One region of the Actinomadura sp. RB99 genome, then DNA from elsewhere that is predicted to be linked to it. Evidence: riboswitches for the same ligand, from Rfam matches in the RefSeq annotation. Region 1 holds a riboswitch; the other holds the start of a gene.
The links. Region 1 has a riboswitch for cyclic di-AMP ahead of amrb99_RS23205 (NlpC/P60 family protein). Riboswitches for the same ligand answer to the same signal wherever they lie in the genome.
Positions count from the first base shown of each region.

Region 2: it holds a riboswitch for cyclic di-AMP, as region 1 does, so the genes downstream of both, amrb99_RS21140 (CHAP domain-containing protein) here and amrb99_RS23205 (NlpC/P60 family protein) in region 1, are expected to answer to the same signal.

Region 1 is NZ_JABMCA010000026.1:62,464-66,601, reverse strand. Features, by position in the region: gene amrb99_RS23215 (LacI family DNA-binding transcriptional regulator) at 1-926, opposite strand, end outside; gene amrb99_RS23210 (LuxR C-terminal-related transcriptional regulator) at 1,420-1,632, shown strand; gene amrb99_RS23205 (NlpC/P60 family protein) at 1,932-2,909, opposite strand; cyclic di-AMP (ydaO/yuaA leader) riboswitch at 2,913-3,102, opposite strand; gene amrb99_RS23200 (amino-acid N-acetyltransferase) at 3,425-3,961, shown strand; gene amrb99_RS23195 (RDD family protein) at 3,968-4,138, shown strand, end outside.
Region 2 is NZ_JABMCA010000022.1:114,963-119,100, forward strand. Features, by position in the region: gene amrb99_RS21135 (CDP-glycerol glycerophosphotransferase family protein) at 1-1,661, opposite strand, end outside; gene amrb99_RS21140 (CHAP domain-containing protein) at 1,857-2,654, opposite strand; cyclic di-AMP (ydaO/yuaA leader) riboswitch at 2,665-2,822, opposite strand; gene amrb99_RS21145 (SpoIIE family protein phosphatase) at 3,303-4,138, opposite strand, start outside.

The sequences.
Region 1 (4,138 bases):
GCCTCCCAGCCGAGCGCCCGCCGCGGCTGCTTCACCGTGGTCAGCGGCACGGCGGCGCTGGCGGCCAGCTCGATGTCGTCGTAGCCGACCACCGCGATGTCGTCCGGGACGCGCGCGCCGAGCCGGGTCAGCTCGTTGATCAGGCCGATGGCCAGCAGGTCGTTGGCGCAGAACACGCCGTCCGGCCGCGGCGTCATCTCCAGGAGAAGCCGCGCCGCGAGCCGGCCCTCGGTGGGGCTCAGCGCGCCCTGGACGAGCACGGGCGGCTTCCCGCGGCCCGCCTCGACGAGCGTGCGGGCCGCGCCGTCGCGCCGCTCGACGCACGGCTGCGGTTCCGGAGCACCCGTGACGAACACGATCCGCTCGCGGCCGATGCCGAGCAGGTGCGCTGCGGCCAGCTCCCCGCCGGCGACGTGGTCGACGTGGACCGCGCACGCGTCGGTGACGTCCCGGTCCATCAGCACGACGCTCAGCCCCGCGGCGCGCAGCCGCCGGATGCGCGACTTGCCCAGCCCGACCGGGACGATCAGGGCGCCCGCGGCGTGCTGCTCCTCCAGCAGTTCCAGCGAGCGCGCCTCCTTCGCGGCGGAGTGGTCGCTCGACAGCCAGAGGGCGTCGTGGCCCGACGCGTTCAGCGCCTCCTCGGCGCCGCGCACGACGTCGGCCGCGTACGGGTTGGTGAGGTCCTCGACGACGACGCCGAACGCGCGGCGCGGCTCGTCGCCGAACTCGCCGGCGGTGCGGTCGGGGCCCGTCCGGAGCCGCCGCGCGGACTCGTTGCGGACGAATCCGAGCTCCTCGATCGCCTCGCGCACCCGGTTACGGGTTGCTTCGGCCACGAGATCTGGCCGGTTTAGGACATTCGAAACGGTCCCAACCGAGACCCCGGCACGCCGCGCGACCTCGCGAATACTGGTCTGTGGCACGTCGCTCCTCGTCCGCCCCGGTGGTGTTTTCCCAGGTAGCTGGGCTTTCCCCTGTCAATCCCCGAAAACCCGGTCACGTATTGCGACCATTCGGGCACAGACAGCACGTAATCAGCGCTTGACGGGCCGGATCCGGCCGCCTAGCGTTCCGAGCCGAAGCGTAGCTTGAAACGATTCACGATCTTCGTCCGCGGCGAGATCCGGTGAGTCCAACGAGGAGGGAGCGGGTTCGGAACCGACGACCCAGACCCGACCCTGACACGTGGCCAACGAGTGAATCGTCACCCGGAGTTCCCCCGCACGACCCCGCAATCGGCCCATCGGCCACCTCCGGCCAAGCTCGCGAGACGGAAAAGGAACCCGACCCGATGATCTGAGTCCGGAAGGCTCCGGACCCGGCAACCCAACGCATGCAGTTCGAGGGCCCAACCCGTGCCTGTGCAGCGGACGGCTGCATCCCCGCGGTCATCAACCACGGACGAGGGAGGACGGAGTGGAAACAGCCACACTCGATTTCGGGCTGAGCGACGAGGAGATCAGGTTGCTCGCCCAGATCGCCAGCGGTGTCACCGCTGATGTGGCGGCGCGCAAGCTGGAACTGAGCGCACGGACCTTGCGCCGCAGGTTGCGGAACATCTGCGACCGGCTGGAGGTCAACACCCCTATCGAGGCCGTGGTGTGGGCGGCCAGAAGGCAGCTCATCTAGCGCGACCCGACGACGCCCGTCAGGGGACGGCGGGCGTCATCACCCGGAAACCAGCCCGACCGGAAGCAAGTCCAGCGATACGAACTCGTCCGACCCCGCAGCGGCGGCGCCCTACGCCCGGCAGGTAGGTCCCTGCAAGAGCGCAGCGCCGCCGCGGACGCAGTTCACATCACCTTGCACCGGGCTGTCTGGTGCCGGCTCTCCAGCCGGCACCCGCCGCTGCCGCGTGTTCTGCGGCCATCGGCTCTGCTGCCGACGCGTCTCTAGGGGCGTCTGTCGTGCGGGCGTCTGCCGAGCGCTCAGGCGACGCGGACCACGCCGGCGATCGGCCGACCGGCCAGGGACGCGATGCGGACGACGTCGCCGGTGTGCGGGGCGTGGATCATCTTGCCGCCGCCCACGTACATCCCCATGTGGTGCAGGTCGGAGTAGAAGAAGATCAGGTCGCCCGGCTGCATCTGGCTCTCCGAGACGTGGGTCCCGGCGTTCCACTGGCTGCCGGTGTAGTGCGGCAGGTTGATGCCGACCTGCTTGTAGGCCCACATCGTCAGCCCCGAGCAGTCGAACGTGGTCGGCCCCGCGGCGCCCCAGACATAGGGGCTGCCGAGCTTGCTCATCGCGTACCGCAGCGCCTCCGCGGCCTTGCCCTCGCCGATGACGGGCAGCTTCGCCAGCAGGGACGGGTCCTTCTTGACGGCCTTGCCGCGGACCTTCTCGTAGGCGGTGGTGACCTTCTTCTTCTGCGCGGTGAGCTGCGCCTTCAGCTGCGTGACCTGCTGGGCGCGCTCCTCGGCGGACTTGCGCGCGCGCTGGGCGGACTGCATCGCCTGCATGAGGCCGAGGACCTGCGTGCTGTCCTGGGTGGCGAAGTAGTTGAGGGTGGCGGCGCGGTCGAGGACGACCTGCGGGTCCTGGGCGGAGATGAACGAGACCGTGGGGTCGGTGCCGCCCTGCATGTAGCTCGTGGCGGCCAGGCTCCCGACCTTCTCGCGCAGGCCCTCCAGGGACTTCTGCTGGCGCTCGGCGTTGCCGGCGGCGACCTTGGCCGCCTGCTGCGACTGCTCCAGCTTCACCTTCAGGCCGTTGTACTGCTCGGTGAGCTTCTCCAGCTGGTCCGCCAGCTTGAACGCCTGGTCCTTGAGCTCCTTGGCCGACGGGTCGGGGTCGGCGTGCGCCATCGAGAGCGAATGCGGGACCACCACGTGGGGCGTGATGGAAAGGGCGACGAGCGCGCCGGCGATCGTGAGCGCCCGGACACGGAAACGAGCCGTCCGCACCAAATCTCCTCTCCTCGTCCGCCTACCGAGTTAGCTGACGGGTTCGGGCCGGAGCAGCCCGTCCGCTGGGCGCGCGCATCCCTCCACGCGGCTGCGGATTCACCCCAGACGGCATCGGCTCAGGGTGCTCCCCCGAACGCTCCGAAAGTGGGTCCCCGGCTCCTCGGGGCGCTGGTTGCGGCCCGTGGACTCGGCGGTCCGGCCTCCGCCTCGCGGAAGGCCGGTGTCAGAGCGGGACACTAACGGAAGCGCCATTGGATGCCAACCAGAACATGCGAATTCGCAGGTCGTGGCGGACGGTACGGGGGGTAAGCGGCGGTTGCGGACGGCACCGCTCCGGCCCGCCGCGGCGCCCGCGGCCCGGCACCTGTCAAGCCCCGGGCCACCCCCGGCCAGACCCGGAGCCCCCTCGGCCACGTCCCGGAGTGCCCCTCGGCCACGTCCCGGAGCAGCGCCGGACCGGTGCCGGGTGGCCGCCGGTGGCCGGGGACGGGCGGCGAGTTCGGTAATCTCGCCTGTTTGTGGAAGTCGTCATCAGGCGTGCGCGCACCGCCGACGTTCAGGGGATTCGCAGGCTGGTCGATCTGTACGCGGGATCGGGCCGTCGCCTGCTCAAGAAATCGACGGTGAAGCTCTATGAGGACGTCCAGGAGTTCTGGGTCGCCGAGGACGTCCAGGGCGCCGGGCCGGGGGAGTCCGGGCCCATCGTCGCCTGCGGGGCGCTGCACGTGATGTGGGAGGACCTGGCGGAGGTCCGCTCGGTCGCGGTGGACAAGGGGTACGGCGGCCGCGGGCTCGGGCACCGCATCGTCTCCAAGCTCCTGGAGACGGCACGGGAACTCGGCGTCCGGCGGGTTTTCTGTCTTACCTTCGAAGTGGAGTTCTTCGCACGACACGGCTTTCAGCAGATCCTGGGTACTCCGGTGGCGCCCGAGGTGTACGAGGAACTCCTCCGCTCCTACGACGAAGGCGTGGCAGAGTTCTTGGACCTCGACAGGGTCAAGCCCAATACGTTGGGCAACACACGGATGTTGCTTCGCCTGGAGGACTGACCCCACATGAGCGATTCCCCCAACCGCGGCCAGCCCTACGGGTCGTCGCAGGGGCCGGGCTCGTACGGCCCGCCGCCCCCCTACCAGGGTCCCCCGCAATGGCAGCAGCCCGAGCGGCAAGGCCAGGCTCAGCCGCCCGCACAGCAGTGGCAGTCACAGCAGCCGCAACAGCCCCAA
Region 2 (4,138 bases), on a different contig from region 1:
GCCGCGGCCGCGCGACGCGTCCGCGGGTCGCCGGCCTCCAGCCTGCCGGTCTCCAGCCTGAACGCCAGGTGCCCGTCCTCGGTGACGAACGATCGGAGCACGTCGCCCGCCAGGCGCGTCAGGCGCGGCCGCACGGGCAGCTCGACGCCGCGCAGGACCGGGGCCTTCGCGGTGGAGGTTCCCGCCGAACCGCCCGGCCGGGTGACCATCTCCTCGCCGTCGACCTCGACGCGGAGCCGGACGTCCCAGACCGGGTCGACGAACCCGATCGGCCGGATCCGGGCGGCCGGGTCGAACTCGGCGCGCCAGGCCAGCCGGTCGCCCTCGTGGACGATCTCGGCGGGCACCCGCGCCCCGCGCGCGTCACGCCGGTCGCGGAACTCCAGCGAGGCCGACAGCGCCGCGCCGCGCGGGATCCGGTCCAGCGGGTTCAGCACGTGCCCGTCCAGGCGAGCGCGGCCGCCGCGCGTCTCCAGCCGGGTCACGACGGCGGCGGGCCGCAACTCCCCGAGCGGGTACAGGTGGAAGCCGAGGTCGGTGACGTCGAGGACGCGGCGGCCGAGGTCTCCGCGCGGCGGGGTCCCGCCCCAGAAGACCCGGCCGTCCCGCTCCACCAGCGGGGCGTGCAGATCGGACCGGCGGCCGGGCAGGTACTCGGCCGCCGCCAGCGCCCCCGCCCGGTCGCCCTCCCTGATCAGGAACGCGGCGATCGCGGCGAGCGGGTTGGCCGTCTCGAACACCACCGGGTCCAGCCCGGCCAGGTAGCCGGCCGCGAGGTCCAGGAACCTGGCCCGGTACACCGGGTCGCGGTCCCGCAGCTCGCGCAGGTAGAGCAGCAGGTCGTGGTTGACGAACTTGGCGTCCTTCGCGCGCTTCAGCCCGTCCGCGCCGCGCAGCTCGAACAGCATGTCGATGCGCCGGTGGATCTCCAGCCGGTCGGCGAAGTTGGCCAGCTCGTCCCGGCGGTTGGAGATCGACGGCTTCGCCCGCCGGTCCTGGACCAGCCAGTTGTAGACCCGGTGCGGGATCAGGGCCATGCGCGCGGCGGCCGTGTACGCCTCCGCGCTGAACAGCAGGTCCTCGTAGTGGAGCCGTTCGACGAAGCGCAGCGCGCCGTCCTCCAGGAACCCCCGGCGGTAGAGCTTGTTCGTCGACAGGGTGTCGTAGAGCAGGTCGGGGTTCTCCTCCAGCGACCCGTACACGGCGCTGCGCTCGTAGAGCCACGGGTACCAGGGCCGGACCCGGTCCTTCGAGCCCTTCGGCACGTCCAGGAAGACCCGGTCGCAGAGCCCGGAGACCAGGTCGGCGCCGGTCTCCTGCGCGGCGGAGAGCAGGTTGAGGCAGGCGTGCCGGTCCAGCAGGTCGTCGCTGTCGAGGAACATCACGTACCGGCCGTCCGACCGCTCGACGCCGACGTTGCGCGGGCGGCCGCAGCCTCCGGAGTTGACGGGCAGGTGCACCGCCCCGACCCGGCCGGGGTGCGCCGCGGCGAGCCGGTCCGCGGCCTCGCCGGTGCCGTCGGTGCTCGCGTCGTCGACGATCACCGTCTCGACGCCGCCCAGCGACTGCGCGAGCGACGAGGCGACCGCCCGCGGGAGGCGGGCGGCGTCGTTGTAGGCGATCACCACCACGCTCACATCCGGGCGCACCCGCATGGGCATCCCCCTCCGCTCCTCCGGCGTGTCAGGGGTTCCTTTCCAGCAAGGAGGCGTCAAGGGCCAACTCAGATCAAAAGCTGTCAATGCTTAGCATTACCCGACAGGTCGCGGCAGACCACCTGGGAACGCCAAAGGCGCCCGGTCGAGGACCGGGCGCCTTCCATCCGCACGAATCAGATCATTCGCCTGCGGGACGGATCATCGGGACTTGGCGTAGTCGGGGTATCCGTAGCCGACGACTTCGGACTTGTCGCGGATCTTTTCCTTGACGGCGTTGTCGGTGTTGCCCTCGATCGTGGTGATCGTTCCGTTGCCGTTGTCCTTGACGACGAGGCCGACGTGGTCGATGTCGTCGATCCCGCCGCGGGACCCGTTCTGCCAGTCGAAGAACACGACCGCGCCGGGCTTGGCGGTGTCGCCCCAGCGGTGGGCCTTCTCGAACCAGGAGGCGTGCTGGACGGTGTAGGCGTCCCAGCCCATGTTCTTCACGCCCGTCTGCGCGCTGAGCCACGACACGAACATGTCGCACCACTCGGCGCCCCGGTAGTCGCCGACGCTGCCGCCGTCGCGCCGGGCGGTCACCGCGGCGTGCGGGGTGGAGGCGTACCAGTCCGCGTACTTGGTCGAGCCGCTGCGGCTCTCGCTCTCGCCGACCTGCGACTTCGCCAGCTTGATCACGGTGGACGCGGCGACCGTGCGGGACGCGGACCGGGTCGCCTTGCGGGGCGCGTGCTCGGTCCCGGAGCGCTCGGACACCACGCTCTCGCGGTGCTGCGCGGCGGCCTGGGCGGGCGTCTCGGCGGACGCCGTGCCCCCGGCCAGGGGGTTGAAGATCGCCAGTCCGACCGCGCCGGCCATCACACCCGCCACGGCGACGCCCACGGCCCGGTCCTCGGGGCTCATGCGGGCGAGCGCGGCGCGGGAGGCGGCGCCGGTGAGGCGCCCGCTCAGTCGGGGGGCGAAGTTCTTGGTAAAACGATCGAAACGACCGGTCATGCAGGGAATCTCCTTGTCTCCCATGACGCCTACCGGGTTAGCTGACGGATTCGGGCATGGAAGAGCCCTACGGCGCGGCCTGACGGACGCGCCGATTCACCCCTGGAACCTTGGGTCCCCGGCTCCGTCCGGTCGGGTGGACCTGGACGGACTCGGCCTCGCACCGCGGGACGCGGTGCCGGATATTCGGATGTATCTCAGCGACTGATCTCGAGGGGGCGCGCATATGCGGCGCGCGTCGCGTGCGGATTCCGCTCAGCGACCCTCGGCCGCGCATGGAAGCGGCCGGCGTGCAACGCATGGAACGCGCTGCTTGATTCGTGCAAGAAGGTACCAACACTCACAAGAAAAGCAAACCGGCCGCAAAAGGATCTTTTGCCTGCTCAACGCCGTTGCAACCCCCCTTCAACGACCGCCCCCGGCCGGACCTTCCCGATCTTTCTCCGGACGGCCCGAAGCCCTTACGGCATAGGGGATTCCCGCCACCGCCCCCCGGCCCGGGAAAGGTAAAATGATCAAAAGGCGCGGGACGCTTCCGCCCTTCACGGCCCGCCCGCGCGCCGCGGCGCAGATCACACGGACCGCGCTACTCCCCCGCCGATGTGGCCTACGTCACCCTGGTTCACGGTCGGCCTGACCTGCTGAAGATCACTCCACGTGCAGGGCGAACATCGTGGTGTCGTCGGCCGCCCGGTCGTGCTCCATCCGCGCGAGCACCTCGTCCAGCGCCAGTTCCGGCCCCGACGAGGAGTCCCGCAGAATGCCGGTGAGCCGATCGATCCGCTCATCGAGATCGGTGTCCCGGCGCTCCACGAGGCCGTCGGTGTAAAGGAACAGCAGATCCCCCGGCCGCAGTTCCGTGGAGATCGTCGTGTATTCCCAATCCGGCAGCGCACCGAGCATCGGGTCGCGATAGACCTCCAGCGGCTCGGCGTGCCCGTCCCGCACCAGGATCGGCGGCAGATGCCCCGCGCACGTCCACTCCATGACGCGCCGGTCCGGCCGGTAATGGCCCACGATCGCCGTGCCGGTCGCCGGCGGGTCCATGCTGCCGACCAGCTCGTTCAGCCAGCCCACCAGCTGCCCCGCCGACTCCCCGGTGCACGACAGCCCGAGCAGCCCGTTACGGCTGCGCGCCATCGACGCCGCCGCCGGGAGGCCGTGCCCCGCCGCGTCCCCGATAGCGAACAGCGCCCGCCCGTCCGGCATCGCGCGGGTGGCGAACCAGTCCCCGCCGATCCGCGCCGTGCTCTCCGCCGCCAGCGCCCGGATCGCCACCCGCAAGCCCGGCAGCCGCTCGACCTCGCCCTCGTCCGGCAGGATCGCCCGGCGCAGCGTCACCGCCACCTTGCGTTCCTGGGCCGTCCGCGCCTGCTGCTTGAGCATCTGCCGGCGCGTCTCCGCCAGCGCCCGCTCCACCCCGCGGCGCCGCGTGATGTCCTGCGAGACGATGTTGATCGACACCGGCAGCCCGGAGTCGTCCA